3 regions of the Planococcus sp. APC 3900 genome follow, and region 2 is predicted to be linked to each of the others. Evidence: predicted binding sites of a transcription regulator. Region 2 holds the regulator's gene; each other region holds the start of a gene.
What was found. Region 2 encodes LexA, which represses DNA repair genes until DNA is damaged. Its sites were predicted from a motif close to CGAACATATGTTCG; they were not measured.
Positions count from the first base shown of each region.

Region 1 (12,252 bases), on a different contig from region 2:
AACGGTCTCTTACACGGGTGATCGAATCGAGGTTGACGCCGGTTCCAAGTTGGCCAGTATTCGCACCTTGGCTGGTCCAAACATCCAAAGATGGCGAAGCGCTTGAATTCACCTGCTGGCGTGAGTAGCCTTTCGTATTGACGTTGGCGATGTTCTGGCCAGTCGTCGAAATGCTTGCCTGCCCAACGGACAATCCGCGTTTCCCTAATTCCAAACCGTGAAATGATGAAACCATTGTTTTCCCTGCTTTCCTGCAACCTTCAGGCTCTTGTATCGAAAAAGCCTTGATTGGTTGTTTGTGGTTTTTGCTGCCCTGCCGGCGATTGGTAGTTGAATTGCTGTTGCTTCGATTTTGTTACTTGGGTAATCATATGTTGAACAAAGCTCATCGAGTCTTCCAGGATTTTTTCATTACTTCTGTTTTTCGCCTGAAGCTCTGTTAAAAGCATTTGTAAAGTTTTCAATTGTAAATGCAGCTCTTGTCTTACATGTTCATCTGGAATCTGTTCTGCAAACTGGCTGAATGTCAGACCCGGATGCTCTTCCAATACGTCGGCCACAAGCAGTTGCCGTTCGTCTTCCAATTGGCTAAGCTGTTTGACCAGCTTCGCTTCTTCTTTCACAAGCTCGGTCAGTTCATCGACTTTTCGTTCGATCAACACCGTCTGCTTGCGCTCGGCATAACGGATAAGCTGCTTTTGTAGACTGATCAATTCATCCAGCGTATTTACTACTAAATTCAGCATCCGATACCCTCCCTTTTCACTTACTTATCAAACCAGAATTTAAAAACTTGTTCGGCTACTTTGTCGCTGTTGACTTCGTATTCACCGGATTGGACTTGCGCTTTTAGCAGCTTGATTTTTTCCTGTCTTTCAATATCGACGCTGGCGTTTTTTTCAAACATAGCCTTAGCCTGGTTTGAAATCTGCAATTCGTCCTCTTTTTGCAGCGGCTTCGTCTTAGCTGCCGGAGTCACCTGCATTTTTTGATAAGATTGAATAAAGGAAGAAGCATTCGTTTTATCAATATTCATTCCTTCACCGCCCTTTAGTTTAAGTTTTTTATTTACGTGCTTGCCAGTATTGCGCATTGATCTTCGGTCTTTCCCGTTTTCTGCCGGTAGCTTGCAAAAACTCATCGTTTTTCAATGTCGCATCGATCTCCGCCGCAAACTCAGTGTAACAGTCATCGCATAGAATCTGTTTCTTAATCTCTGTACCACAATGTTTGCACGGATAACCTAAATTCGGGAAGTCATCCGCGTAGATGCGTCCATCGCGAATAAAATCGGTAATCCGCTTAACAGATACAGTTGTGGATTGGCTGGTTTCTCGAATATTCGCAAAGCGATTGCTTTCGATCTTTAAAAATTCGTTCACTGTCTTGAATTCCTGCTCGATATCCTTGTAGCAGTCCAAACAGTAATCCGTGTGGTCTTTAAGGTATAATGTACCGCAAATCCGGCAATTATCCAGCTGATTTGCTCCCATATCATTCACCTGATCTTCTCTTATAGATTTATATCGGCAGGTTGGTCGAAAAGTTTAGCGCTAATTTTAATTTATTTTCTTTCATAATTATTGTACTTTAAATTCTGTCACCAAAACCCTGTCGACGGTGCCTTTTTGAATAACTTCAGCTAAACGGGCGGCAACCGCGGTTTCGAGCGTTTCAATCCCATTTTCACCGATCAGTTCGTCTTTCTCGAAGCTTGCAACTGTTGCGATAACCGCAGCACGCACTTCAGCGGTCCGTTTTTCCGCTTCTTTTTTTGTGTCTTTATCACTTAACAAAATATTGAATTGGACCACACCATAACTTCCGGGAGATGCCAAGTTGGTTGTAATGATATCGGTGGCAACGCTCAATTTTTCCACTTCTTCAGCGCTGAGCGGCTTGTCCACTTCCGCTTCAGCATCTTTTTGCCCCACATAAAATGCGGCGCCTCCGCCGACAATAGTCGCGATAATGACAATGGCGATTATTTTCTCTAATTTCCCCAATTTCCCCATGGTGCACCTCTTATTCTTCGGTTTCTTTTTCGTAAGGTGAGATCAACACTTCGACACGGCGGTTTTCCGTACGCCCTTCTGGTGTATCGTTTGTGGCAATCGGATGGTATTCACTGTAACCTGTCGCACTGAATTTTTCCGGATCTAACTTGTCGTTCTCCAACAGGATTTTCATGAAATTAATAGCGCGTGCAGAACTCAATTCCCAATTCGTTGGATATTCTTTTGTTCCTGCCGGAATATTGTCGGTATGCCCTTCAATGAAAATCATCCGGGGCGGATCGGAAACCAATAGATTCGAAATTTCATCCGCAATGGTCTGTGAACCGCCGATGATGTCAGCACTGCCCGATTCGAATAAAACCCCTTCTCTGATGGTGATCATCAAGCCTTTTACAGTCATTTCGGTTTGCAGACGAGGGGATAGCCCTTTTTCATCGATATATGCTTCAATCTTTGTTTGAAAATCCTCTAATTCCTGCTGGTCTTTAGCAGCCAGAATTTCTTCTTCGCTTTCACCCGATGGCAGATCCTCGTTCAACTTAGCGGTCGTCGATGGATCTAAGCTTTCGACCGGCGCTTCCTGATCCAGGATTCCGGTGCCGCCCTGCAATTCGCTATTGAACGAACTGGAAATCGCCTGGAATTTCTTTGAATCTACTTCGCTCGCTGCAAAGAGGACGATAAATAACGCCAACAATAACGTTAAGATATCCGCATAAGGCAATAGCCAGGCTTCATCAACGTGTTCTTCATGCTTCTTTTTGCGCTTCAAGTGGAACACCGCTTCCTTCTTCAGAGTCGAGCACACGGTCTTTCGCCGGCAAATAAGTCAATAACTTTTCTTCCACTGTCCGGACAGGCAAACCTTCTTGGACAGCCAGTAAGCCTTCGAGCATAATCATTTTCATTTTGGCTTCCTGTTCCGATTTCCGCTTCAGCTTGTTGGCAAATGGATGCCATAATACATAGCCCGAGAAAATCCCGAACAAGGTAGCGATAAAGGCTGCGGAAATCGATTTTCCGAGCAGCGCCACGTCGTCCAAGTGGCCCAGTGCGGCAACGAGTCCAATCACGGCACCCAGTACACCGAGCGTCGGTGCATAGGTTCCAGCTTGCGCAAAGATTTTCGCACCCAATTCATGGCGATCTTCCATGGCGGCAATTTCTTCTTCCATCAAATCACGAATATGTTCCTGTGATTGGCCATCGACGACCATTTTCAGTCCACGCTGCAAAAACGGATCTTCCACTTCTTCCGCTTTTTCTTCCAATGCCAGCAAACCTTGTTTTCTCGCCAACATCGCCCATCCCGTGAACATGGGAATCATTTCTTTGATGGAGACCGTTTTCTCGTTTCTGAAAATCACTTTGAACAAACTGGGGATTTTCTTCACTTCGTCCATCGGGAAGGCAACGAGGATACAGGCGATGGTTCCAGCAAAAATGATTACCAGCGCCGCTGGATTATATAATGCGATTGGGCTTGACCCCTTCAGGATCATTCCGCCAATCAGCACAGCAAATCCCATGATGACCCCTATCCATGATGTCTTATCCACGTTCATACCTCATTTCATTTACCTGTGTTGTTTTATTGTTTTGAATGACATTCCGCAAAACAGCTTTGCTTTCGGGCCCACAGGATGTGGGTCATGCAGCCGGCGCGACAGGACGGCGCGGTGCCGTCTGCCAGCGGGCTCCCGCCCAATCCTCCTCGTCCGCTTCGCTCCCTGCGGTGTATCGGTCGAGTCGCTAAGCCGCAGGAAAGACAGTAGTCGAAGCTTGCGAGGCTACGTCTTTGCGACGAAGCAGCGAAGCGATGCAGGAGCAGTACGCTCTTCTCAGCTGTTTTGCTCCATATCTTTAACGAAAAAAGTTTATTTGTATCACTTTATATTTATAATTAATTTTTCTTCGCCAATGCCATCGCCTGTTTCCAGGTGTTGCGCATGTCTGTCATGAGTGTTTCCACTTCTTCCAAAGCTGTTATGTCGTTTTTCATATTGGCATCCATCAAGCGGGTGTACATGTATTCGTACATTTGAGCAAGAGCGGCCGACATTTCGATCTCCAAATCCAAAGTGATGCGGAGTTCTTGGACAATGTTTTGCGCTTTGATGATGTTGGTGTTTTTTTCTTCGAATTTCTTTTCTGCCATCGCGCGCTTTGCAAGCTTCATGAATTTCAGGCTGCCGTTATAAAGCATTAACGTCAGTTCCTGCGGTGATGCTGTCAGTACTGAGTTTTGCTGGTAAGTCTGGTAAGGATTGATCGTTGCCATGTAAATAATTCCCCCTTGCTTCTAATTCCGCTTGTCTATGAATGAACCGCCGGTCGCCATCGTCTGATAGGCACCGTTGTATTTTTTCGATACTTCTTTTGTTTGGGCAATGCGTTTGATCTGGGTCAGAAAGGCAAAATGAAGGTCATTGAGCAGTTGTTGAAGCTGGTGGTCGCTTTCTTTTACTTGCTCGATGATAAAGTGTTCTTCTGTGGTCCACCGAAAGTTCTTTTGCCTCATAAACGTCTCCAATTGCTTAATGGTTTCCTGCCGCCGGAAGAATAAGGTTTCAAGAGCTTCGACTGTTCCTTCTTCATTGGCTTCCATGCGGGAATGGATAGTTTGCGCTCTTTCATAAAGTTCCTGTGTCTGTTTCAGAAATGCATGCATGATCGATTTCGCGCTGTTCATTACGCACCTCCAAACAGGTTCTGCTGCATCCAGGCGCTTTGTGAGTTCATTTGGCTTAACGCCTTCTCCATTGCAGTGAACTGCTTCCAGTAGCGGTCCTCAACACGTGTCAGACGGTCCTGCCAGCGGCTGATTTCATCGTTCATCTGTTTGATCTTTTTGGACAATGTACTGTTATCGACCGAGCTTGAAGAACTGCCGGCTTTTTCGCTGAGATTTTTGACGATGTTGTTCAATGTGTCATAGACTCTTGCACCGACACCATTCCCCGCTGCATCACGTGTGGTGAAAAGCGCCATTACTTCATCGGGTTTATTGGTAAGCGCTTCGCTCAATTTCTTTTCATCAATGAATAATTTACCACCTTCTGTATACGATCCGGTGTTGATGCCAATTTGCGATAAATGATTGATATTGCCTTCCGCAAGACCGGTTACACTGTCCATAAAAGCTCTCCGCAAGTCCTGCATGGCGGATTTCAATACTGGGTCATTGCGCAATAAACCACTCCGTGCTTTGTCTTCCCATAACTCGATTTCCTTTTCCGTCATGTCCTTTTTCTGTTCGTCAGACAAAGGTTGGAAATCCGGGTAGCGCTTTTCGACCAGCTGCTTCTGCAGGTTCTCGATGGTTTCGTTGTATTTGTCGACGAAGTCCTTGATCATGGCCAGTGGCTTTTCCGGGTTGGACTGGACGTTGATGGTTGCTTCAGCGCCTGCCTGCAGGAGGTTGACTGTTACTCCATTAACTGTTGTCTGATTGGTTTTTAATCCTTCGATTTTGATATTATCAAACATGATTTCGCCGTCTGCTGCGCCGATTGCCGTTGCTGAAGTAGCACCGCTGTTATTCATTATCTTGTTAGCCAATTCGGCACTTGCTGCTGTTCCGTCTGCATTCTTGAACTCCATTGTAAAAGCCTGTTCACTGCCCATCCCTTTTGTCGCTATGAAAAATCGGGATGTCGTGTTGTCAAAGCTTGCCCGTAACGCTGGAACTGAAGCTGCTGTCTTGTCCTGTAGATTTTTTGCTACGTCCGCAAATGTATCGGTGCTCGCTACGTCAATACTGATAGTGCCTATGGTGATTTTTCCGGCTACACCGATTTGATCTGTTGATTTTGCCGCAGTACCTGCTGAATTTGTAACGGGGTTAGCTGAGTTCAACTTCGCTGCACTCGCGACACTTGTCACTTGCACCTTGTAAGAACCGCTCATCGCATTCGCTGTTGTCGCAACCGTGAAGCTGTTTGGTGTCGGCGACGTGGCGCTATAAGAGTTGAATGACGATTGCAGACGTAAGTTACTCGCGCTTGTCCGCAGGTTCGTCATGGACAGGTTCGTATCGCGGATCGCTTCTTGCTGCCATTCCGTAAATACTTTTTGCTGCATTAATTTATCTAAAGGCATCTTTTGGATCTTCATCATATCTTTGACGATTGAGTCGGTATCCATGCCTGATGCTAATCCGCCAACGCGCATTGGGTTTTCCCTCCCTTCTTATCGTTTCTCGTCCACCATCAAGCCTGCTAAATCCTCTAATGAAGCATACATATCCAAAAACTTCCTATTGGGAATCTCCCTTAAAACTTCGTCAGTTTTGGAATCAATGACTTGCACGTAATAAACTTCCAGCTCTTCATGCAGCTGAAATTTCACGTTTGTCGATGTTGGCTCTAAAAATTTGTTCATACTGTCCACTTTATCTATGAGTGCTTCCTTCGTAATAGGTTTTTCTGCATTTTCGCCGTTGTTTTTCCCAGCAGCAGCTGTCTCCTTCGAGACTACCGGATCCGCCTCAGTGACTTTCGGAAAATGCGGTATTGATGTATTGGTTACTTCCATAATGGACACTCTCCTAATTGGTTAAACTCGCTAAATGGTTCTCTATATTAGTTATCGGCAGAAAAGCAGATTTTTTTAGCAATAAATCAAAAAAAATAAGACAAGCCCGTAAAGAGCCTGCCTCATCTTATGTGAGTTTGGAGTAATGATTACTGACGCCTTTTGTCCAGTGGTTATTTAACCCGGTTGGATCGTTAGCGGCTCCAACCGGCGCATACTTCGCCCCGATCTTCGCGATGGTGTCTTTGCCTTCATTCAAATAATTCTGGCGCAGGTTGCGGGCCATGTCGAAAATGCTGTCTTCCACGGAAGCATAGCTCCGCAGGCCGTTCTTGCCCATCATGCCGGCGACATTATTCTTATCATTGACCGCACGTGATGAACCATTGCCGGTTTCATGGATGGCGATGGCCGACAATAAATTCGGATCCAGGTCATACTTTTTCCCGGCGTTGATAAAGTGTGCAGCCGTTCCGCTCAATTTACCTTCTAATGTATTGTCCAGCTTGATAAATTGCGTCGGCTTAAACTTCAAATCGCTCGTATCCGTCGCAGCGGTCGGCACTTCTTTCTTATCGATCGGCGGAATCGTGATCGCCGGATTATAGGAATTTGTTAGTGGTGCCGTTAACGGCGTAGTTAAAGATGGCATAGCAGCCTGAATTCCCATTTGCGGTGTCGTTCCAGTATTCGCTTGTTCCATGCTTTCCATCATCGCGCTCATCAGCATGGCGAAAAATGTGCTTGGGCTTGTCGAACTGCCCACAGAACTAGCGCCACTGTCGGTCTGGCCTAAAGCAGGCATCGACTTCGCCATCGAAGCGATCGTATTATATAAAAGAAAATTGTTAGAAATCGGACTGGTCAATCGGTTCTCACACCCCTTGCTTGAGTTAATCTTGTTTAGTTTACAAGATAACGAAGGAAAAAAGAATAGGATAATTGTGGGAGAGAAAGTTTATTTTTAAACTTGAATTAAATTAATGCGACAGTAATTAGACAATTACAACTACTTCATAGTATATTAAAAAAGAACATATGTTCTTAATTAAAGGAGGGTCACTATGGACTTACATGTTCTAACATCAGACGAACAAAATGTCTTAATCGCTAGTATATTAGGAGATGGAGAAATCACTAAGAGGTATCCAGGATCTCGTCGAAAAAATAATAGCTATAGGGAGCATTTCAGTATCCAACAATTAGATTACCGTATTTGGAAATTGAATCTACTACCGCCCACTTTTTATTTTAATAAATCTTGTTCTTTCCTAGTCTCTCCCTCCTTGCCTCTTTTAACACAAATGTTTAATCATTTTTATAATTCAAACGGCGATAAAATTGTTTCTCTAGAAATGCTGAAACTGTGCAAGTCCCCATTGTTTCTGACAACTTTATTTTTAGATGACGGTTCGCTGTCTATATCGGTTAGTAAGAATCACTTGAAAAAAACTATTTATTTAACGCCGCATATCCATCTTTACTTGCAATGTCTTTCTTTAGAAGACCTATGCAAACTAAAATTGCATATCCACACTCAATTTTCAGTAGAAGTTAACACCAGTAAGAGATCAGATGGGTTTGGTTATATATTAAAAACAACAAAAGTCTGTGAAACAATGAAGTTCCTGAAAATAGTTGGCGAAGTATCTAGAGATTGCCCTTCTATGTATCACAAAACAGATTGGGAATTCCGTTTTTCGCAGGAAGTTAAGAGATATCAAGAATCTTATCCAGGATACGAAGTAATTGTCAGTTCGTCTGATCGAAAGAAAAATTATACCGAGGAAGAATGCGAGGTATTATGCAAAATGAAAAGAGAAGGCCGAACCGATAAAGAAATTGCAGCTCACTTGAACCGGCCGTACTGGTCCGTTGTCTATAAATGGGCTGAGCTGCGAAAGAATAACAGTGAGTATATATTGCCGGATTAAAAAAAGATCTCAAAGTATGAGATCTTTTTCCTTTTTAGATTTTTATATCAAGAGAACTTCCAATATGAGGCTGAACAGACTGCTCCAGCATCTTCACAACATCTCGACCGTTTGTTTCTGCCTGATCTATTGTCTTCTTCATAATCGATACGTTCGCTTCAGTCCGGACGTTCATCTGGCTTTATGCCATTGATAATGCGGCGATATCCATTAGATTGCCTCCTTATGAAAAAAGGAGCCTAAAATTAGGCTCCTTCTCATTTTTAAGATTAACGCAGCAATTGTAGTACTTGCTGTGGTGCTTGGTTGGCCTGCTTTGCCGCTATGTCTTTCGATCATAGAATAGACTATATCTTCACCCTCTATTTAGAGGGGCTGGGCACTTCGAATGGCGCTTGCCACCCTACGGATTTCATCGCCATAGCTTTCGCCTTAGACGGTCTATCCTAGTCGTTGAACCTTCCCCAGAGTTTCCTCACAGGAGCTTGGCTGCTGATTATCCATTGGTCCATCCTCATCATTTTCAAACCGTCACGCCGACCGTTTCCAGTTACGTTGTGGTTGATGGGGCTTTAGGAAGTTCCAGCAATTCACCCAGTTATACTCTAACCCGTTACCCGGTTAGACGCCCTAGAATCAATTATCTCAACAGTTGTAAAACTGATTGAGTCATTTGATTGGATTGAGCTAGCATTGCTTGTGATGCTTGTGCAAGAATCGAGTTCTTTGTTTGTTCCATCATTTCTTTCGCCATCGTGCGAACATTTACTTTCATAAATGACTAGACTATATCTTCACCCTCTAGTGTTAGTAGGGGCCGGGCACTTCGGATCGCTCAGTGGTGATGGCCACTGTGTCACCTACGGATTTCATCACCATAGCTTTCGCCTTAGATGGTCTATCCTAGTCGTTGAACCTTCTCCACTCTTTCGAGACAGGAGCTTGGCTGCTGATTGCCCAATCTTTTATTTTTTCGAACCGTCACGTTTGCCGTTTCCAGCTGCGTTGTGGCAATAAAAGCTATAAGGGGTTTCCAGCAATTCACCCGGTCGTAATCTCTGGCTGTTACCGGCCAGGACGACTGTACCTCTGCTCGCTTACGCGGCTTCGGCATAATCAACGTCGCGGATTCTTGATTCCGCAGCTGTTAGGTTTTCGGCTGATGTGTTCAAGTTATTGATCGTATGTTCAAAACGATTTTGTTTAGAGCCTAATTGAGAACGTTCATCTGAAACTGATTTGATTGCAGCATCAAGAGTGTCAAGAGATGCAGTAGCAAGAGCTGAAGTACTGACATCGAGAGTATCTACCACTAAAGTAGTCGCATCCATCGCTGCAAAGTCAACAGTTAACTGTTGAGCGTTATTTGCCCCAATTTGGAAAGAGAATGTACCGTTTTCGCCAGCTCCACCGCTTGCATCTAACAAGTTTTGACTATTAAATTGAGTAGTTTCAGAAATGCGAGTGATTTCTCCAGCTAGATCGTCAATTTCGACTTGAATTACAGTACGATCGTCAGCGTCATAAGAGTCATTCCCGGCTTGTACAGTAAGCTCACGCATACGTTGAAGGATGTCGTGTGTTTCGCTTAAAGCACCTTCTGCAGTTTGGATCATTGAAATTGCATCTTGAGCGTTACGAGATCCTTGCTCTAACCCACGAATCTGTCCGCGCATTTTTTCAGAAATCGAAAGTCCAGCTGCATCATCTTTTGCGCTGTTAATGCGAAGTCCTGAAGACAATTTCCCCATATTTTCCATTTGTGCGCTTTGAGCCGAGCCCATTTGGCGGTGAGTGTTAAGTGCTGCGATATTGTGATTGATAATCATTGTGTATTACCTCCATGTAATGTTTTTTTGTTTTTTTGCAAGCGCCCAAATCCTTTTGAACTGCCTTACAGTAGTTATATCGGAGGGGTTTAATAAATGTTTAGCGTTTTTTGAAAAAGATTTTAGAATATTTTTTGCGCCCCCGCGGCAGCCACAATTTGAGGAACAATTGAGTCTGCCACCGTGGCGCGACGCGTATAGAAAAAGCCTGCGAAATCTGCAGGCTTCCGCTCTATTTCTTTTTCATGCTCAAAAAATCACTCAAGTTGATGACATTCGAAGTTGCTTGCTTATTCTCTTCCTGAATCTCCAGGTACACTTCTTTCCGGTGGATAGTTACTTGCTTCGGTGCGTTGATGCCGAGGCGCACCATGTCGCCTTCTATAGAGGTGACCGTGATTTCAATGTCGTCGTTGATGATGATCGTTTCGCCTTTTTTCCGTCCCAGTACTAACACTCTCTACACCTGCCTTGCAGCAGTGTCGCCGCTCTGGAATAAAGCCTGCTTGATCTGGTAGTCTTTGTTATTCAAGACAACCTGCATGCCCATTTGTTTTTTATTATTAATGACTAGCGGCGCTTTCAAGTTCGTCGTCGCGCTGCTGATGTCGCCTTTGACTGTCACTGTCGTCAACACGATGGCGTCTAACGGGTCTTCCAACTGCAGCCGCTCCACCATCTGCTCTTCCAACTTGATATCGTAATCCTGGAAAAACGTAAACGGATCAACCAGGAAGAAGTTGACTTCCACCGTATCCACCGACTGCAGGAAAAAGAATGGCGATTCGCCTTCTGCATCCGCCGGCAGCAAGACATATTTCTTATATTCATCAAATCCTGGAATCCCTCTATCAAACGTGATGACGCGTTCTTCCGCCAGTTCCACTTCACCGAATTGTTCTGTTTGAACTTTCATGTCCAACTCCCTTTCCATAACAAAAAAATGCCTCTTAAGATAAAGATATCTCAACAGGCATTTATTAACAAACTATTTTTAAATAACTCCAGCTATTGGCAACCAATCAACCCGCCTGCTCTTTAATCAACAATTCTTCTCTTAATCGAACTCTCACCAACTCCACCGCCCCGTCAATCCCTTTCAAGGCAGCCGAAAACTCCTCCAGCTCCACTTCAGCAGACGCAAGTAATTCCGCTGACATCGGCTGCGCCAATACTTCACGGCTGATGACGATGTCATTGCCTTCACCTTGCCCTTGAATACGCGCAGCAAGGTTGACGGTTCGGCCGAAATAATCGAGCCGGTCGTTGGAATTGACAGCGATGGCCGCTCCGCTGTACAAGCCGATGCGCAGCACTAGGTCTTCATTGGCGGTGTCATTGAACGCTGCCAGGTTTTTCTGAATCGCCAACGCTGCCTTCAACCCGTCTTCGGGTTTATTGAATATCGCCATGACCGCGTCGCCGATTGTTTTCACGACGCTGCCTGAATTTCGCACGATGTGCCCGGTCAAAAAATCAAAATGATTGCGTACCTGGCCGTAAGCGTTCGAGTCGCCCATCGTTTCATACAGCAAAGTTGAGCCTTTTAGATCCGTAAAGAGGATCGTCACATGGTCGATGCCGATTTTTTGGCCGGGCGACAGCACTTCAGAAGAAAACAGGTCCCTGAACTCCTGCATCGCCGTCACTTTGGCGGCTGTCACGGCTTGTTTGTTCCAATCGGCATGCTCCAAGGCGACGACAATATCCAGTGAACTTGAGTTTGTGATGGAGACTTCACCTGAAGCCGATACCGAATCCTGCGACCATCCCGCATCGGAATAATCCAGCGAACCCGTTTCCGCATTTTCATCTATAGTTACTCTGTCATTCGCTTGCAGCACCCGAAAACGCAGTGCATCTTTACCTTCCGGAATCACAAACCGCGCCGTTCTGCCTTGTTGAATGACCTGCTGCGCTTTAACATGCGGCGTG
Region 1 is NZ_JASDCT010000006.1:205,046-217,297, forward strand. It holds gene flgK (flagellar hook-associated protein FlgK) at 1-235, opposite strand, end outside; gene QMA04_RS13720 (flagellar protein FlgN) at 261-746, opposite strand; gene flgM (flagellar biosynthesis anti-sigma factor FlgM) at 767-1,036, opposite strand; gene QMA04_RS13730 (flagellar protein) at 1,065-1,493, opposite strand; gene QMA04_RS13735 (flagellar basal body-associated FliL family protein) at 1,581-2,015, opposite strand; gene motB (flagellar motor protein MotB) at 2,026-2,790, opposite strand; gene motA (flagellar motor stator protein MotA) at 2,768-3,577, opposite strand; gene fliS (flagellar export chaperone FliS) at 3,922-4,299, opposite strand; gene QMA04_RS13755 (flagellar protein FliT) at 4,321-4,710, opposite strand; gene fliD (flagellar filament capping protein FliD) at 4,710-6,191, opposite strand; gene flaG (flagellar protein FlaG) at 6,210-6,554, opposite strand; gene QMA04_RS13770 (glucosaminidase domain-containing protein) at 6,682-7,422, opposite strand; gene QMA04_RS13775 (DNA endonuclease) at 7,619-8,488, shown strand; gene QMA04_RS13780 (YjfB family protein) at 8,523-8,663, opposite strand; gene QMA04_RS13785 (flagellin) at 9,129-9,263, opposite strand; gene QMA04_RS13790 (flagellin N-terminal helical domain-containing protein) at 9,586-10,317, opposite strand; gene csrA (carbon storage regulator CsrA) at 10,550-10,774, opposite strand; gene fliW (flagellar assembly protein FliW) at 10,778-11,233, opposite strand; gene QMA04_RS13805 (adenylate/guanylate cyclase domain-containing protein) at 11,340-12,252, opposite strand, start outside.
Region 1: a site for LexA is predicted at 7,586-7,599, ahead of QMA04_RS13775 (DNA endonuclease). Genes of this name have one in related genera too.

Region 2 (8,085 bases):
ATTACGATCCAGATCCATGTATCCATTCTTGTTACCTCCTTCGTGTTGCGTAAATAAGTAGTGCACCACAATGGATTATACTATAAAAAAGTAATTGTGACCATAAGGAGGAAAATAATAAAGTGAAACTTCAATCAGTAGGGGTCTCCCCCTTACTGATTGTTAGTTGAACCAATCGGACTTTTACGGTCAGTGGATCTCCTGCTTGTCAAAGCAGGAGACCATACTGCCCGTTAAAGCGGGATAAAGTGAAACTTCAATCAGTAGGGGTCTCTCCCCCTTACTGATTGTTAGTTGAACCAATCGGACTTTTACGGTCAGTGGATCTCCTGCTTGTCAAAGCAGGAGACCATACTGCCCGTTAAAGCGGGATAAAGTGAAACTTCACCTTTTCCACTGCTCATCAAATAAAAAAGAGGCTGCCCACTAAAAGTCATTTTTCATGATCTTTTGGGACAGCCCTTCCATATTAGTTTTCGTTGATTAAGTTTTTCACTTTGTTTGCAACATTGTCAGCTGTGAAGCCGAACTCTTCCATGATGCGTTCTCCCGGTGCACTTGCACCGAAACGGTCGATTGCAAGAATATCGCCTTCGTCGCCTGTATAGCGATCCCAACCGAATGAAGTACCGACTTCAATAGCCAGGCGTTTCTTGACAGTTCTTGGAATGACGGATTGCTTGTATTCTTTATCCTGTTTTTCAAAACGATCCCATGATGGCATTGAAACGACAGAAACCGCAATTCCTTCTTCAGCCAATTGCTTTTGTGCAGCTACAGCCAAGCTAACTTCCGATCCAGTCGCAAGCAATAGCGCTTGTGGATTTTCAGCAGGGGACACAACGTATGCACCCTTCTCCACGCCAGCTTCTGCAAGTTCTGCGCTATTTTCCAAAATTGGCAAGTCCTGACGAGAAAGAACCAATAAAGTCGGTGTAGTTTTCGCCGTCAACGCCAAACGCCATGCCGCTTTTGTTTCGTTGGCATCAGCGGGACGAACAACGCTCAAGTTCGGCATTGCACGAAGAGAAGCCAAATGTTCAACCGGTTCATGTGTTGGGCCATCTTCGCCTACAGCTACGCTATCATGTGTGAAGACATAAGTGACAGGAAGCCCCATTAATGCAGCCAGACGGATTGCTGGACGGACATAATCACTGAAGACGAAGAACGTTCCGCCGAAGACATGAAGTCCGCCATGAAGAGCCATACCGTTTAAGGCTGCTCCCATTGCAAATTCACGCACACCAAACCAGATATTGCGTCCTTCAGGATGTTCAGCGTCAAAATCGCCAGCGCCTTTGATGTTCGTTTTGTTGGATCCAGCAAGGTCAGCACTGCCTCCGAAGAAGGAAGGAACTGTTTTAGCGATTGCATTGATCATATCTCCTGAAGAAGAACGAGTTGCTTGTTTCTTACCGAATTCATATGTCGGGAACTCTGCATCAAAGTTCTCTGGAAGATCACCACGGATCGCCATCTGCAATTGTTCCGCCAATTCCGGATGTGCTGATTCGTATTGTGAATACAATTCGTTCCATTTTGACTCAGCTTTTGCCCCAAGCTCTTCAGTTGCCTGTTGGAAAGTTTCATATACTTCCTCCGGCACATGGAAATCTTGATCGAAAGTCCACTCGTAGTATTCTTTAACCAATTTCATTTCATCTTCACCAAGCGGCGCGCCGTGTGCATCTGCTTTACCTGATTTGTTCGGAGCTCCGTAACCGATAACGGTTTTGACTTCGATTAATGTCGGTTTGTCTGAAGATTCTTTGGCTTGTGCGATTTTTTCTGATAAGTCGTCCAATACATTGCCATCATCTACGCGCAAATAGTTCCAGCCGTATGATTCAAAACGTTTTTGAACATTTTCAGAGAAACTCTTGCCAAGTGGACCGTCCAACGAAATGTCGTTGCTATCATATAGAACAACCAATTTGTTTAATTTCAAGTGGCCCGCAAGAGAAATAGCTTCTCCGGCAACGCCTTCCATCAAATCTCCATCACCGCATAAAGCGAAAGTGTTGTGATCGACGATATTCATTCCTTCTTTATTGTAAGTAGCCGCTAAATGACGCTCAGCCATTGCCATACCGACCGCCATACCAATTCCCTGTCCAAGTGGACCGGTCGTTGCTTCAACGCCTGTAGTGTGGCCATATTCGGGATGTCCAGGTGTTTTTGAATCCCATTGACGGAAGTTTTTGATTTCATCCATTTCTAAACCATAGCCGCTTAAATGAAGCAAACTGTATAGAAGCATGGAACCATGTCCAGCGGATAACACAAAACGGTCACGGTTAAACCAATCCGGATTTTTTGGATTGTGGTTCATATGCTTAGTCCACAAAGTATATGCCATTGGAGCTGCGCCCATTGGCAATCCTGGATGACCAGAATTTGCTTTTTCGATTGCATCGATGGAAAGTGTACGAATTGTTGTCACTGCAAGTTGATCTGCGTGGGTTGACATAGTAACATCCTCTCTCAAACAAAAATATAATCCCTTTCTAGTTTAGTCAACAATAGAAAAGAATACAATGAAAAAGAGAATAAGTATTTAATTCAAATACTTATTCTCTCGAATATTTTTGACCTTTTCTGGCGTTACGTCGTTCCCATTCGGGTCAATTACTTTTACATTTTCAATTGTTCCACGCATCGTTTTACGGAACGTTTGCAAATATTCCTGGCGCAAAGAAGATTGTTCTTTTGCTTCTTCTTTGGATAATCCAGTCGTTTTCGATTTACGTGATAGTTCATTAATTCTAGTTAATTTGTCTGGTGATAACATAGACATCCACCTTTCTTCTTTTCATATGGTACAAAAAAAGTAAGGTTTCTGCAATGTTTTAGTCTTTCATCAGCTTTTCGTATTCCTTATATCGCCGATGAACCGTCGCCTTGCTCGCTTGGTAGCCGAATCCTTGCAAGGTTACAGCAATTTCACTGAAAGTCAGCCCATTAGTTTTCAGGCTGACAATTTGATCGATAGGCAGATCCAAGCGTTCACGCCCATCAGGATTGCCTTTGCCTTTTAGATTTTTTTCCGGTTTATAGCCATTTTCCACAGCGCGTTTCATGCCCCGCTTGATTTTGGCATTATGTATTTTGCGCTGATATTCTTCAACGATTGCCAGAATTTCAAGCACCATGTCATCCATATCATTAAGGGCTATTGGCCCCATATCCGATAAGGTATAAACTTCCACGCCATATTTCTTCATGACATGCAAAAGAGCAATACGTGCGTGCCCTCTGCCCAAACGCGTTTCATCCTGAATAAAAACGGCATCGATTTTGTCTCCCTTAATGCAATTAAGCATTTCAAGCAGACCGTCACGATCCATCTCGTATCCACTGTGCTGATCGGTGTATACACCATCCACTTTATAAGATTGTTCAAACGCGAATTTCATCAGTTCTTCTTCCTGTCTCTCAAGGGAGGATTCCTGCGTATCTTTGGTCGTGCTGACACGGCAATAAATTAATGCATTTTTCTTCATTCAGTATCACCTGCAAATTTAATGGTCTCATCAGGAGCAAATTTCAATTGGTCGCTTGGAATCTTAAGGGATTGTCCTGCAATGATTTTTGGAGTAGAAAGGTTGTTTTCTTTCATAATCTCCTCTATCCATTCATGATGGGGAGTCGCGCCACTGAAAGATTCAGCTAAAGTCCAAAGCGTATCGCCTTCTTCTATTTCAACTTGGCTCATTGATGTACTGTTTGTATTATGGGACAGTATGGCGTAAAAAGTAAATACCACAATTAATGAGAAAAATGCGATAAGATAAGTATTTTGTCGAATGAATGTCATTTGAACCGCCTCCTAAGAATTTGTGTTCGGAATGTATGTTCTCATATTAATGCGAACAGGTGTTTTTGTCAAGAATAAAATTCGAACCTATGTTTGCATTTCAATGCCCGAGTTGGTATACTATTGGTAGAAATCAAGTAGAATTACTCAAATGAGGTGAAACTGTTGAAAAAAGTATCCAAACGCCAGGAAGACATTCTGTCATTTATAAAAGAGGAAGTTCGGCTGAAAGGCTATCCGCCATCCGTACGCGAAATCGGTGAGGCAGTCGGTCTTGCATCCAGTTCGACTGTACATGGACATTTAGCACGTCTTGAAAGCAAAGGCTTGATCAGACGGGATCCCACCAAGCCGAGAGCCATTGAAGTAATAAGCACTGATGAAGCGTTAATCGATAAAAGTCCGGTATTGCATGTTCCTTTGATCGGTAAAGTAACTGCCGGTGTTCCTATTACAGCAATTGAGAACGTGGAAGAGTATTTCCCGCTTCCGCAAAGTTATGGCACTGAAGATGATCACATCTTCATGCTGGAGATCATGGGTGAAAGTATGATCGAAGCCGGAATTTTGAACGGAGATTATGTAGTGGTTAAGCAGCAGCAGACCGCGGATAATGGGGACATTGTTGTCGCAATGACGACTGAGGATGAAGCAACAGTCAAACGCTTCTTCCGAGAAGAAAATTATTTCCGTCTTCAGCCTGAAAATTCATCAATGGATCCGATCATTGTAGACCAAGTATCGATTCTTGGTAAAGTTGTAGGCGTTTACCGCCAAATCCATTAAAAAAAAACCGGGGAAATCCCTGGTTTTTTTTAATGGATATTTTTATTATGTAAACAATTTCGATTTAGCGTTTATGACAGCTGAAAGCTAAAATTACAGGAATTCTCATTCTCCTACTATACTCTTCATCAGAACTGAAATATTGACGTTCGGGCTTCCCTTCCCGAACATTCGTTACGCTAAATCCCGCCTTTGTCAAAGAAGTAAAATAGCTTTCAATGGTCCGGTGATGCTTGACGACAATTTTATCGATCCACGGTTCGTGCCGTTCCCCTTCTTTAAAGTAATCGTCCACCAGCCAATTGCTTCTTTTTTCTCCTGACATTTTACTTGAAAAAGATGAGGTCGTCAGTGGATGCTGCACACTAAATACAAATTTCCCCTCAGCTTTTAAGGATTCATATACATTTCGGAATAGTTCGTCCACTTCCGGTAAATAATGGATGGCTAATCGAGAGGAGACGATGTCATAGGTATTTTCAGGAAAGACAAATGACTCCATAATTGCCAATGTCAGATCGGCATTGACACCCTCCAAATTTGCAGCCGCTAAGCCGATCATTTCTTCAGACCCTTCTACACCATGATAATAATGCGCTCCTGCTTCCAACAGTTCTTTTCCGAATAAGGCATCTCCACATCCTAAATCGAGTATATCCTGGTTTTGAAAGTTGCCAAGCAACCCATAGATTATTGGTTTTTCAATGCTGTTATTAGGGCTCTCCGCCCGATTTCTTCTTTGCAGAAAGTTCTTCAAAAAATCTTTTTCCTCGTAAGCACTCGATCCTCTGAATTCCATTCATTTGCCTCCCAATCGAATTGTCATGCAAAAAATCTTTTAAAAAAAGGAGTTGCGCAAGCAACACCTTAAGTGCAGCTTGCCGAGAAAAAATCTTCTACAGTTCGCTGACGATAATATATTTAACTAAATTGATAGTAATGCGATAAATATTGCCTGTTTGTTCATCTGAAATTTCATAAGTGCCATTGGAAGGAATCTTGCTTAATGCCGATTCTTTATCTACAGCCTGGACATTGTGTACGATGGTATTGCCTTGATCAAAATAAAACTCTACGCGAAACGGTTTCATGCAATAGCCTCCTTTAAACTTTTACTTTATCTTCGTGACTCAGTTTAGCATATATCCTTTATTATTGCTGTTTGTATAATTCCTTGTATACGATCACTTTCAGGGCAAGCAGCTCTTCTTCATTCAAATCCTCTTCAAGCTTCTGAATCACTTCGTCTGCTGACATCGTGCCATCTTCAATTCCCGATTTCATTTTAGCCAGATCCGCAATGCCGACCTTTTTGATGACTGTACCCGCCGCATCTCCAGTTGTTTCAAATGGCAAAGGCATACTCTCTTCCTCTGCAATTTTGGCTTCTTCTACATATTCAAGCATTTGTGGATCACTTTCAACATATTCCACCACTTTTTCCATTTGCCCGTTGTTCCGAAGCTCTTCTGTCGCCTCGGCAACCAGCCGGTCGGTCGACAAATCGGGTCCGATAACATATGTGCCAATGCCTGCAAACGAAAAGAAGATTAAAAAAACAATGATAGACATTAAAAAGCGCATAGCCGATTCCCCCTCCGTTTTTAGACTATTATAACAGTAGACGCAAAAAAGTGTATAAAGTTACCAAAAAAGAATAACCTCGCAGTTCGTTCTTTGCAGAACGGACGACAAGGTTATTTCTTTTACTCAAGCATGTTCATCAATTAATCATCGTTTCTGCTGCTCAGCAATCCACCAGTCAATGTGTTCTAAATTAAAGATCACAGTGTCTTGGAATGCTTTGCGGTGCGGAATCTTTCTTTTCGACATTAAATCTGTAATCTGCTCTGCAGCCAATGGATAATTCACTGATTCCAAATATTCTACAAGATTCGAAAGTCCTTGGATTTTCCTCAAATTAATCGCCTCCCACAAAATCCTTCTTCTTTCAAGAGAAAGAAAAATTCAGTATGAGTTATTAACTTTTCAGGCTGCAACTAATTATAACCTTAATTCGCCGGCTGTAAACTATAAAAAAAGGTATTCTTCGCATACTCTGCATATTTTCATCATAAATTTCACAAAGCCTGTTTAGTTAGAATCAGGATATTTTCAAGCAACAGCAAGACAAGGAGATATCCGCTTGCCTCTGGAATCTTTCTTTGCCAGCACATAAAAAACAGCATCTCCGAGGAGAAACTGTTTTCATGTTTACTTTTCTGCAGAGTCAGAACAGCATAACCTTTATCGGCTTTGAGGCTCCAATCGACAAAAATTTCATTTATCGGTCTCTTCAGTATCTTTTCCAATGTTGATTGTTTAAATAATTTATATTCTAATGGCCGTTTAGCCAGTTTCAAGGTGTCTTCAATGCCCATGCCTATCCATTCATTTTCGAGCAGAGTAAAGATGTCTGTACGACGAATCAGCAGGGTTCTTTCAATATCTCCGAAACGGTTCAGTAAATCCGAGGTTCTTTGCTCCAGTTCACTTATTTTAATGATTCCATCGAAGAGAGCCTGCTCGTTAACTTCCATCAGCCTAGGCTCTATTTCTATCACGCTTTCTTCCAAGACAGTAAGAATCACACCCGACCAGTTCACTAAATTCCAAACGGCATACTGTTCTTTAATCTCGTGGCCTGCTTCTGTTAAAAACTCCGTTGAAATGCTTCGCCAATTATTTGAGGAGCAATTGAAGCCGGAATCCCTTTAACAGGAAACACACACAGATATTCCACCATCAACGAGAATCACTCAATTCTCAACCGTGAAGCATTCTGCTGATCAAGAATCGACGCGGTGGCTTTCTTCATAAGCACGCTCATCTTTGTGGTAACGGATGTATGATTTTCCGAAAGCGACTAAAGACGTGATCCAGAGAGAAATTAGAATTGCGTATAAGATCATGAACATAATGATTCCTCCTCTTTTACTAATCAGCAACATAGTCAAATATTAACTTTTTTTTTAAAAAAACTTTTTAATATCTCAGTCTGCCAGGTCATTGCCAATTAGTCGCTTTAGCACACGAATAAGTTTCTATTAGTTTTCAATTTCCATTATTTTTTTTCATTTTCTCTTTCTGGACTCGACGGAAAACAGAAAAAAGCCGTTGGCGCTTTGCAGCACCAACGGCTTAAGGTAATTTTTAGTACATCTTCAAGTATTGCTCGCGTTCCCACGGGTGGACGCTTGTGCGGATTATATACCTGGTGTTTTTATCCGATTTCACTGATTCTAAACCACTGATAGAATAGCGTTCTTGTAAATCTGTTTTGTTTATTTGTGTATATTTGGAGTTGGATAATTGGGCAAAAGTTGGGCAATTTTTAAAACTCCAGTTGGGCAATATATACTTCTCGACATATAAGTTCTTTCTATATAATAGTAAACAATTTCTATCACTCTGAAATATTTATTTCTTTTGAATCTGCAAGTAACAGAAAATATTGTTAGAATAATATGGATACTAAT
Region 2 is NZ_JASDCT010000015.1:787-8,871, reverse strand. It holds gene QMA04_RS17860 (YneF family protein) at 1-26, opposite strand, end outside; gene tkt (transketolase) at 470-2,473, opposite strand; gene QMA04_RS17850 (DUF896 domain-containing protein) at 2,561-2,794, opposite strand; gene QMA04_RS17845 (YneB family resolvase-like protein) at 2,853-3,506, opposite strand; gene yneA (cell division suppressor protein YneA) at 3,503-3,820, opposite strand; gene lexA (transcriptional repressor LexA) at 3,986-4,606, shown strand; gene QMA04_RS17830 (class I SAM-dependent DNA methyltransferase) at 4,671-5,405, opposite strand; gene QMA04_RS17825 (hypothetical protein) at 5,503-5,697, opposite strand; gene QMA04_RS17820 (hypothetical protein) at 5,759-6,190, opposite strand; gene QMA04_RS17815 (hypothetical protein) at 6,338-6,526, opposite strand; gene QMA04_RS17810 (hypothetical protein) at 6,688-7,146, opposite strand; gene QMA04_RS17805 (hypothetical protein) at 7,396-7,524, opposite strand.

Region 3 (12,252 bases), on a different contig from region 2:
CTTTGACATTGCCGGAACCATTTCGCAATACGTGCTGAAATGCCTGAAATTCCCCGTGTAAATCGCTTACAAAATGCTCCGTCCCTTTCGGCAGATCCAGGATGGACTCCAGGTTGATGATTTCAGTCGCCACTTTCTCTTCACTATCGTATTTTTGCGCCAACAGATCCAAGTATTTTAAATTCAACATGGTGCATCTCCCTTCACAACTTGCTCATAATTTTCTGTCGATTAAACCCAAATAGATTATTGCCTTAAACACCGGTATCCAACTCTAATCTTATCCGTATGAAAACCAGTTTACTTACACTTTAAATAATGGTCTTATTTGGATAGAAGGTACATTAACCAGCTTCTTTTACTGATAAAGGAGAATGGAAGCGAACTTTTGTCAATAAGACCTCCACTAACCAGATAACAGGAAAAATTAGGCTTCCTTATGATTCAGTTTACCGCAGAACCCTTATAAGCTCTAGTGGAAAAAAGTAGGATTAGAAGAACAAATTGAAAACGGTGCTGAAAAACAATGCACCACATGAAAACAGGAATGGTAAAATGATTAATTCCCCAGCAATCGTCAATACCACGGCGTTTCCACAGTGGGAAGAGATTTTAGCAACCGCATTGAACCTGGCAGATGAATTTGGCGCGGTTATCCTTGGCAGCCCATACAATCCCGAAAACCCTTTTCTTAACGGCAAACAAGAAATCTCTTCCTTGCCCAACCTAAAAGTCGGGCGTTGGCCGAATATAGTCCACTGCAGTTAAACTATTCTGCTCATTCGTTACATCATGGCTATTTCCTTTATTCGCCTCTTTTTTGGAAATTCCTTCTAGAAATAAAAAAAGCAGCAGAAAAGGATTTCCTTTTTCCGCTGCTCACTTCATGCCTCGTCATTCAAGTTTCCAGCCGCTATTCAACCAGCCGATATGCACAGTTTTCAATATGGTCATGAACCATTCCGATCGCCTGCATAAATGAATAGGTTGTAACGGGACCAACAAACTTGAAGCCGCGCTTTTTCAATTCTTTGCTCAGTTGAACGGACAGAGGCGATTGTGCAGGAATCTGTGCATCACTTGTCCAATTGTTGTAGACCGGCTTGCCATCGGTAAAGCTCCATAGAAAATCAGCAAAGCTACCCCATTCTTTTTGGAGATCCAATACCGCCCGGGCATTGCTGCGGACAGACTGAATTTTGGCGATGTGTTTGACGATTGCATAATCCTGTTTAATAGACACCAAATCCTCATCTGAAAGCTCCGCACAATAGGAAAGGTTAAAATGGTGGAACGCTTCCTGATAAGCGCTCCGCTTTTTCAACACAATATTCCAGGACAAGCCGGCTTGTGCCCCTTCAAGTGTCAGCATTTCGAAAATGTAACGGTCATCAAAGCTCGGCCTGCACCATTCTTCGTCATGATAAGCCTGCATAAGTGCATTGCTTTGCGCCCACAAACAGCGGTTTTCCATATGCGCCACCCCATTTCTTAAGTTCTTTCTACTATACCATTTTAATCCTGAAACAATAAAAGGGGGTTCAGCATTGGCTGAACACCCTTTTTACCGGATTCGCGGGTACTTGGCGCAACCGTTAAATCAATAAATTGAACAACATCGAATCGTTGTTAAGGTCTTTATAAGGGAAGCCGTTTTCCGCCATGCGTTGAACAAGCGGCTCGTAGTCTTCACGGCATTTCAGTTCGATGCCGACCAGCACCGGCCCTTCTTCGCGGTTTGTCCGTTTCGTGTATTCGAAATGCGTAATGTCATCCGTCTCGCCCAGAACCTGTTCCATGAATTTACGGAGCGCTCCTGCACGCTGAGGGAACGTGACGATGAAATAATGCTTCAAGCCTTCATAAATCAAGGATTTCTCTTTGATTTCCTGCATGCGCTCGATGTCATTATTGCCTCCGCTGATTACACACACCACATTCTTGCCTTTGATGTCGTCTTTATAAAAATCAAGCGCGGCGACAGATAAAGCTCCTGCCGGCTCCGCGACGATGGCATTTTCATTATACAGCTGCAAAATCGTCGTACAGACCTTGCCTTCGGGAACCAAAGCGATATCGTCTAAAACATCCTTGCAGATCGCCATAGAGAGATCGCCTACCTGTTTAACCGCAGCACCGTCCACAAATGTATCAATGGTGTCCAGGCGCGTCACTTGTCCATTGGCAAGTGACGTTTTCATGCCGGCAGCACCTTGAGGTTCCACGCCAACCAATTTCGTCGAAGGGCTGATTCCCTTCAAATAAGAACCCACTCCGGACGCCAATCCCCCTCCACCGATTGCACAGAACATATAATCCACCGGTTCTTGCATATCGTTCAGCACCTCGACCGCGACCGTTCCTTGGCCCGCAATGATGCGGCTGTCGTTGAACGGATGAACAAAGACTTTTTCTTCCATTGTGCAATAATCCATTGCCGCAGTGAATGAATCATCAAAAGTATCGCCGATCAAAACAACCGATACCTTATCTCCACCAAAGCGTTCCACTTGCGACACTTTTTGGCGCGGTGTTGTCAGGGGCATGAAGATTTTGCCTTCAATTCCAAGCGCAAAGCATGAGTATGCAACGCCTTGTGCGTGATTGCCCGCACTGGCACAGACCACTCCTTTGGCACGGTCTGCGGGGCTCAGACTGCGGATAAAATTATAGGCGCCGCGTAATTTAAAGGACCGCACTACTTGCAGATCCTCACGCTTTAAATAGACGTTGCAGTCATAGCGTGCAGACAACAGTTCGTTTTTCTGCAAAGGTGTCTTGATGACGACATCTTTGAGCGCTTGGTTGGCTACCATAATTTCTTCCACGGATACTCTGGCTAATGTAAGTTCTCTGTCGAGCTCTTTGATGTTGCTCTTAGTCATAGATGTCACCTTCTTATTTTTATTTATCTCACTACTCTAACACATCACAGCGTCATAATGTCTAGAAGATTGCGACAATTTGTTGAAAAGTTTTTTCATGACTGCTTGCTATGAAATTCCACACCTTTTTTCAACAAAATTCAGGCCTTACTCTAGTTCCTTACATTCATCGATATTCACTTTTCTACCCATTTGTTACCCATTGCTTTTTTAAGGACTTCACATGAATAATGAACCAATTCCCCGCCTTGTCGAATGAATGAATAAAACCCACTCCTGCATTCAAAGGAGTGGGTTAATTTGTTTATTCTTTTGTTTCAATCCGGTAAGCAGCAACTACTTTGCCGTCTGTCGCTTCATCAGCAATGAATGATCCGTTTGAATAACGGTCCACATTTTTTAGTGAGTTGGCAACCAATGGAATTCGTATTCCTTTAGCTGTTTCAAGCAGAATCTCTTCTTTTCCGGTTGCCCCAATAACGGCGACGACACGATGAGGATTTGATTTCAATTCGCGCAGCATCACTACGCCTCGTTTCGCGCGGCTGCCACTTTCGAATTCCTGAAGCTTCATTTTCTTAGCTGCTCCCCGTTGGGTCACCAGCACAAGTTCCTGTTTCACTTCCGGGTCAATCATCACAGCAGAAACAACTTCATCGCCGTCCTTCAGGTTGACGCCTTTGACTCCGGCGGTGCGAAGTCCAGTAAGCGGCACTTCATCCATCGGGAAACGAACACCATATGCTTGGTTGGTTCCGATGAACAGTTCCGTCTCTTTTGTCACCAATCCAGCGAATATCATGGCATCGCCAGATTTCAAGTTCATGGTTTTAATGGCACGCGAATACCGCTGGATATGATAGTCTTTTAAAGCTGAACGTTTAACCTGGCCGAATTTCGATACGGTCAGGATACTGGCATCCGCATCAAAGTTCTCAAATGGGCAGACGGCAAGGATCGATTCATTCGCATCCAATTGGACGATGCTTGATAAATGCTGGCCGAGGTCTTTCCATTTGATGTCCGGTAATTCGTTGATCGGCTGGTAAACGAAATTCCCGGCTGTAGTGAAAATCAGAATCATATGCTGAGTGTTCAAATTGCCTTCGAACAACAAATAATCCGATTCCTTCATCGCAAAATCTTTGCCGTTGGAAGCCGCATGCGAACGGGTGCTGGTCCGCTTGACATAGCCTTCCTTCGTAACCGTCACGACCACTTCTTCACTCGGAATCATGATTTCGCGTGTAATGGTGATTTCTTCAATTTTGTCTTCAATGACTGAACGGCGCGGTTCGGCGAACTTCTTGCGGATCGTTGCCAATTCTTTTTTGATGACGTTTTTCAACTTGGTTGCACTGGTCAGGATGCCGGTCAACTCAGCGATGAGTTTTTTCAGATCCTGCTCTTCTTTTTGAAGATCGGTGATGTCCGTATTGGTGAGACGGTATAATTGCAGCGACACAATCGCTTCTGATTGAGCTTCAGAGAAATCATACGATGTAATCAAGTTGTTTTTAGCATCCCGTTTATCTTTTGAAGAACGAATGGTTTTGATCACTTTATCCAGAATCGACAAAGCTTTCATCAAGCCTTCCACAATATGCATGCGGTCGCTTGCTTTTTGCAGATCAAATTCCGAGCGCTTGGTGATGACTTCTTTTTGGTGTTCAATATAGGCGTCAAGCATCGTTTGCAGGGTCATCATCGTTGGCCGGCGATTATGGATCGCCACCATGTTGAAATTGTAGCTGACCTGCAAATCGGTATTTTTGTATAAATAATTAAGGATGCCTATAGCCTGAACATCTTTTTTCAGTTCAATGACAATACGCAGGCCAGTTCTGTCGGATTCATCGCGTACTTCAGAAATCCCTTCGAGTTTGCGGTCAAAGCGGTGATCATCGATTTTCTTGATCATACTGGCTTTATTGACTTCAAACGGAATTTCCGTAATGACGATTTGTTCTTTTCCGCCTTTTAATGGTTCAATTTCCGCTTTTGAGCGGACAATGATCTTGCCTTTACCGGTTTCGTAAGCTTTACGGATGCCGTCCACCCCTTGGATGATGCCCCCTGTCGGGAAATCTGGTCCTTTGATGACGGTCATCAATTCAGCAACGGTTGCCTGTGGATTGTCCATGCGCATCAGTACCGCATCCAGCACTTCGTGAAGGGCGTGAGGTGGGATATCAGTCGCATAGCCGGCAGAAATACCAGTTGATCCATTGACTAAAAGGTTCGGAAAACGTGCTGGCAGAACGGTCGGCTCCATATCCGAATCATCAAAGTTCGGAATGAAGTCAACGGTGCGTTTGTCGATGTCCCGCAGCAATTCAGATGAAATCGCTGACAGGCGTGCTTCTGTATAACGCATTGCAGCCGGCGAATCGCCGTCCATCGATCCGTTGTTGCCGTGCATTTCAACGAGCATGTGGCGGATCTTCCAGTCCTGGCTTAAGCGAACCATCGCTTCATAAACCGAACTGTCACCGTGTGGATGGTAGTTACCGATAACGTTACCGACAGTTTTTGCTGATTTCCGGAACGCTTTATCATTGGTATTGCCTTCGTGGTACATCGCATATAAAATCCGGCGCTGAACGGGTTTTAAGCCGTCACGGGCATCCGGCAGTGCACGGTCCTGGATGATGTATTTGCTGTAACGGCCAAACCGATCACCGATTACTTCTTCCAGTGGCAAATCTTGAAATCGTTCGGTTTGTGTCATACAAGTTCCTCCTCAGCGTGAATCAAATCATTTTCAAGAATATTGCTGTCTTCTTCCAGTCCGAAGTCGACATTGTTTTCAATCCAGCGGCGTCTCGGCTCCACTTTGTCACCCATTAACGTCGTGATGCCGCGTTCTGCACGGGCACTGTCTTCAATGGTTACGCGGATCAGTGTCCGTGTTTCCGGGTTCATGGTCGTTTCCCACAATTGGTCTGCGTTCATCTCACCCAGACCTTTATAACGCTGCAGCATATAGCCTTTTCCGACTTTTTTGATGGATTCATCAAGATCGGCTTCTGTCCATGCATAGTCGATCACTTCTTTTTTGCCGATGCCTTTGGAGACTTTGTACAGTGGCGGCAACGCGATGAAGACTTTGCCTGCTTCAATCAAAGGCTTCATGTAGCGGAAGAAGAACGTCAGCAGCAGCACTTGGATGTGCGCACCATCCGTATCGGCATCCGTCATGATGATGACTTTGTTATAAGCAATGTCGTCGATTGAAAAATCCGAAGATACCCCGCCGCCGATGGCATGGATAATGGTCGAGATTTCTTCGTTCTTCATGATTTCCTCAAGTTTTGCTTTTTCAGTGTTGACGACTTTCCCGCGCAGCGGCAAAATCGCTTGGAATGTTCGGTCGCGCCCCTGTTTTGCAGAGCCGCCGGCCGAATCTCCCTCCACCAGGTACAATTCATTTTTTGCAGCATTTCGGGATTGGGCAGGCGTCAATTTACCGGATAGCAAAGCATCCGATTTTTTTCGTTTCTTGCCGTTTCGTGCGTCTTCCCGTGCTTTTCTAGCAGCCAGGCGAGCCTGTGATGCCCGAATCGCTTTGCGTACCAGAGATGCGCTGAGATCGGCGTTTTCTTCCAGGAAATACATTAATTTTTGGGACACGACCGAATCGACGATGCTCCGTGCTTCGCTCGTACCCAGCTTGCTTTTCGTCTGTCCTTCAAATTGCAGCATCCCTTCGGGAATGCGGACAGAAACAATAGCTGCCAACCCTTCGCGGATATCCGAGCCTTCCAGGTTCTTATCTTTATCTTTCAAGAGATTTATTTTTCTTGCGTAATCATTGAAGACTCGGGTCATCGCTGCTTTTGCGCCGGTTTCATGTGTACCGCCGTCACGAGTACGGACGTTATTGACGAATGACAAAATCGTCTCGGAATAGCCATCGTTGAATTGGAAAGAAAACTCGATTTCCATCTCATCCTGCTGCCCCTCGATATAAGCCACTGGATGCAGCACATCTTTTTCTTCGTTCAAATAAGAGACGAATGCTTCAATACCGGTTTCGTAATGGAAAACATCCTTGGCTTCTGTCCGTTGATCGAACAGCTCGATCTTCAGTCCTTTCAGCAAGAAAGCCGATTCGCGAAGACGTTCTGACAATGTTTCATAATTGTATTTGCTTACGGAAAAAATGGCGTCATCCGGCAAAAAGTGAATGACTGTACCGGTTTCTTTCGTTGAACCGATTTCTTCCAATGTGGTGACCGGTTTGCCGCCATTTTCAAAACGCTGGCGGTATTTTTTGCCATCGCGGTAAATAGTGACTTCCAAAAACTTGGACAGTGCATTGACCACTGACGCACCAACTCCGTGCAGGCCTCCACTTGTTTTATAGCCGCCTTGTCCGAATTTCCCTCCAGCATGCAAAACCGTCAAAATCACTTCTGGCGTGGGTTTGCCGCTGCGGTGCATTCCTGTAGGCATGCCGCGTCCATAATCCCGCACACTGATGCTATTGTCTTCATGGATCGTAACGGTGATTCTGTCTCCGTAGCCTGCAAGCGCTTCATCAACTGAGTTATCAACAATTTCATAGACTAAATGGTGAAGTCCGCGTGTGTCCGTTGAACCGATATACATCCCCGGCCGTTTTCTGACGGCATCTAAGCCCTCGAGTACTTGGATCGCTTCTTCGTTGTATGCCGTGCTTTGAATTTTAGCCATCTAATTCCCTCCAACAAACATCTGTTCGTATAATTCTCTCTCTTAATCGTATTCTATTCTATGGCCATCTGTCAAACTTCATAGAAAAAGAGCGCTGGGCGCTCTTAGCGGTAATGCCTTATTTCAGAATGGCGTGTTCCACTTTGATGCAGCGGTCCTTGATGACCGTATAGCCTGCATCAGCCAATCGATTAAATACATTCTCATCCACTACATTCAATTGTGTCCAAAAAACTGGACAATCGATTTTCATAAATTCATCAGCGATATCTTCCAAAAACTCACTGCGCCGGAAAACGTTGACGATATCCACTTTTTCTGGAATATCACTCAAAGAAGCGTAACTTTTTTCGCCCAGTACGGAATCTGCCTGCGGATTAACTGGGATAATGCGGTAACCGGCCCGTTGCATAGCTTCCGAAACCATATAGGATGTTCGGCTCGGATTAGGGCTGAGCCCGATTACAGCGATGGTTTTCGCATTGTCGAGTACGTTTTTGATTTCTTCACGGCTAGGATTGTTCAAGATGATCACCTGTCCTTTTTATTCTATCATACACGATTTCGTCTTGCCTGTTGAATAATCTGCCATCTATTGTTCAAAGATCTTCAGTCATGGTAAACTGATACTACAAAATAAGGTTGTTTTAAAGGAGTTTATCATGAGTACATTGCTTCCTATTCTATTAGCTTACCTGCTCGGCTCAATTCCATCTGCTCTGTGGATCGGAAAGTTATTCTACAATACCGATATTCGCACAAAAGGAAGCGGCAACCTGGGCGCCACCAACACATTCCGGACTCTCGGCAAAAAAGCAGGCATTGCCGTTACGCTGCTGGATATCCTGAAAGGGACCGCTGCTACATTGATTCCCCTGTACATTGCTACTGATATCCATCCATTGATATTCGGGGTTGTTGCAGTCATTGGCCATATCTATCCTGTATTCGCCAAATTTAAAGGCGGAAAAGCAGTTGCAACTTCAGGCGGCATTCTGTTGGGCTACCAATGGCCACTATTCATCATGGCAGTTGCAGTGCTATTGATTGCATTGAAAATCACCAAAATGGTATCTTTGTCTTCAATCATCTTGGCTGTGGTGTTCATCATCTACACCACCATCTATGGAGTGATCACCGGTGATTACTTGTTTATGGTCGTCATCTACATTTTAGCGATTTTCATCATTTTCCGCCACCGGGCTAATATTTCCAGAATCCGTGCGGGTACAGAACCAAAAATCAACTGGTAACATCTGCGAAAGGACGTGCCATATGCAAATCAAAATCAGTGACGACGCATTCAATTGGTTTAAGGAAGAAATGGAAGTGTCTCCCGGTGAGTCGGTCAGGTTTTTTGTCCGCTACGGAGGTGCAAGCAAGCTTCAGCCCGGATTTTCTTTGGGCGTCACTAAAGATCAGCCTCATGAAATGGCTGTTCAGGTGGAGGAAGACCAGGTCACCTACTTTATTGAACAAAGCGATGTCTGGTATTTTGATGGACATGATCTTCAGGTCACGGTTAATGATGACCTGCACGAACTTGATTATTCATACTCAAAACAGAACGCTTAAATGAATGAATAGTTGGTTTTTTTATACATTCTCATGCATAAAAGCTGCCGTTAACTGTCAAAATCAAGACAGTTAACGGCAGCTTTTTCGATGTATTCCGGATAAATTCAAGAGTGGTTTAGATGTTCAAGACCTGGGAATTGCAACAAAATTTATCAGTTGAATAATATTGCTACACGTACTCCCCCGAAAATCACGAGCCTTTTCGTCCGCACATCTTTCGGCAATTCGAGTAGAATAAAGAGTTTTTTTACCGATGAAATCTGTTTAATTGCTCCAGATAACCTTCAGTCTCCAAGATTTCCCGTTGCCGATCGCCGAAAAGATCGAAATGCGGGTAATCTCCCCGCAAATCCATCCACTCCCGTTTCAATCCGTATTTTTTGCCCCATTCCTCCAATTTGTCCATGTCGCAGCAACCCACTTTCGTCACGGTGCTGCAGCCGGGAAAACGCTCATCCACCCAGTAATGCGTCAAGAAAGCAATTCGGCCGTCCGTGACATCCTGTTTCCAGCGATTCAATTCGTCCCTTTTAATTCCGAACGCCATCGGCCACCTGCTTTTTGATTTCTTCGTATTTGGCGTGCCATTCGGGATAAATCTTTTTGATGGACACTGGTCGGAAGTTGTCTTTTTTGACCACGACATGTTCAGAGATTGCGGTAGCGGCGATCGTTCCATCTTCATGGAGAATTTCATAGCCATATTTGGTCCGCAACCGGCCATGCTCCTCGACCCACGTCCGGACAACAGCTTTCTGTCCATAGCGGAGTGCCGCCTTATACTGGATGGAGATGTCTGTTACGGGGGATAAATACCCGTCCTTTTCCATACCTGCATAGGTGAATCCCAGGTCTTCAATGAGCTTTGTACGGCCAATTTCCAGCCAAATGATGTAGTTGGCATGATAGACCACACCCATTTGATCGGTTTCTGCGTAACGGATTTCTATTTCTTTTTCACTTATGTACATGTCCATTTCACCTCTACATTAGTATACAAGAAATCTCATTCTTTATGTAACAGAAAAGGCTGCCGGGGAATTCCCCGGCAGCCTTCACATGAATAAATCTTATACTTCTAGCAATTTGTTGCGCAGCACCATTTGCAGGATGCCGCCGTGGCGGAAGTAATCCACTTCGACTTCAGAATCGAAACGTGCCAATACTTTGAACTCAGTCACTTTACCGTCTTCAGCAGTAGCTGTAACAGTAAGGACGTCGCGAGGTTTCACGTCATCAGTCAAGTTGACGCTGATTGTTTCGCGGCCAGTCAAACCAAGAGAATCCGCGCTTTCGCCATTGACGAATTGCAATGGAAGAACACCCATCATCACAAGGTTTGAACGGTGAATACGCTCATAGCTTTCAGCGATAACTGTTTTGATGCCTAGAAGGAATGTACCTTTAGCAGCCCAGTCACGTGAAGAGCCCATGCCGTAATCTTTACCAGTCAAGACAACAAGTCCTGTGCCTTGCTCCTGGTACTTCATAGCAGCATCGTAGATCGCCATTGTTTCGCCCGTTGGCCAGTAAGTTGTGTAACCGCCAGTTGTGCCTGGAGCTACTTGGTTACGGATACGGATGTTAGCGAAAGTTCCGCGCATCATAACTTCGTGGTTACCGCGGCGAGATCCGTAAGAGTTGAAATTACGTGGCTCTACGCCGTTTTCACGAAGGTATAGGCCTGCTGGCGTATCTTTGCCGATGGCACCAGCTGGTGAAATGTGGTCAGTCGTGATAGAGTCTGCAAATTTCGCAACTACACGAAGGCCGGATAGTGCTTGGATCGGTGCCGGTTCCTTAGAAAGACCTTCAAAGAATGGCGGGTTTTGGATATAAGTTGATGTTGCATCGAACTCATACAATGAATCGTCGTTAGTTTCAATCGCATTCCATGCTTCGTTCTCGTTGAATACGTGCTCGTATTCTTTGCGGAACAATTCTGGAGTAACTGTGTCTTTAACGACTTGTTTGATTTCTTCAGTTGAAGGCCAGATATCTTTGAAGAAGACATCTTTTCCTTCTTTGTCTTTGCCGATCGGCTCAGATTCAAAGTCGATGTCCACAGTTCCAGCAAGTGCATAAGCAACAACAAGCATTGGAGATGCCAAGTAGTTAGCTTTAACAAGCGGGTGGATACGTCCTTCAAAGTTACGGTTACCTGACAATACAGATGATACCAATAGATCGTTGTCCAAGATCGCTTCTTCAATTTCAGGAAGCAATGGACCCGAGTTACCGATACATGTTGTACAGCCGTAGCCAACAAGGTTAAATCCGATTTGGTTCATGTAGTCCAACAAACCAGAATCGTTCAAGTAACCTGTAACGACTTTAGATCCCGGCGCCAATGAAGTTTTCACGTAAGCAGGTGGAGTCAATCCTTTTTCTACTGCTTTTTTCGCTACTAATCCAGCACCAAGCATTACGTACGGGTTAGAAGTGTTTGTACAAGACGTGATTGCCGCAATCGCCAATGCACCAGTCTTCATTTCGGCAGTTTTGCCGTCTTTGAAGTTAACTGTTGCTGTTTTCGCGATTTCAGCTGCATCAAGTGCAAAACCATGTGGTCCTTCTTCGCCTGTTACAGCTTTGTTGAACTCAGGTTTCATTTGAGACAAAGGAATCAAATCCTGTGGACGTTTTGGTCCAGCAAGGTTAGGTTCGATTTCAGAAAGATCGATTTCCACAAGGTCTGTGTAGATCGGATCTTCGTTGTCAACTGTGAAGAACATGCCGTTCTCCTGCAAATATTTTTTAGTGACAGCGATTTGGTCTGCATCACGTGCAGTCAAACGCATATAGTCAAGCGCTTCTTCGTCAACTGGGAAGAATCCGCAAGTTGCGCCGTATTCTGGAGCCATGTTGGCAATCGTTGCACGGTCAGCAAGTGGCAATGTTGTAACACCAGGGCCGAAGAACTCAACAAATTTACCTACAACACCTTTTTTACGCAAAGTTTGTGTAACTTTCAACGCCAAATCGGTTGCAGTAGCACCGTTTGGAAGTTCGCCAGTCATTTTAACTCCGATAACTTCAGGAATCGGGAAATATGAAGGCTGCCCAAGCATACCGGCTTCTGCTTCGATAC
Region 3 is NZ_JASDCT010000003.1:184,634-196,885, forward strand. It holds gene QMA04_RS07750 (fructose-1,6-bisphosphatase) at 1-187, opposite strand, end outside; gene QMA04_RS07755 (hypothetical protein) at 556-768, shown strand; gene QMA04_RS07760 (DNA-3-methyladenine glycosylase I) at 914-1,474, opposite strand; gene ilvA (threonine ammonia-lyase IlvA) at 1,596-2,885, opposite strand; gene parC (DNA topoisomerase IV subunit A) at 3,190-5,616, opposite strand; gene parE (DNA topoisomerase IV subunit B) at 5,613-7,583, opposite strand; gene QMA04_RS07780 (CoA-binding protein) at 7,702-8,115, opposite strand; gene plsY (glycerol-3-phosphate 1-O-acyltransferase PlsY) at 8,246-8,836, shown strand; gene QMA04_RS07790 (HesB/YadR/YfhF family protein) at 8,859-9,158, shown strand; gene QMA04_RS07795 (hypothetical protein) at 9,409-9,708, opposite strand; gene QMA04_RS07800 (acyl-CoA thioesterase) at 9,692-10,132, opposite strand; gene acnA (aconitate hydratase AcnA) at 10,232-12,252, opposite strand, start outside.
Region 3: a site for LexA is predicted at 7,598-7,611, ahead of parE (DNA topoisomerase IV subunit B). Genes of this name have one in related genera too.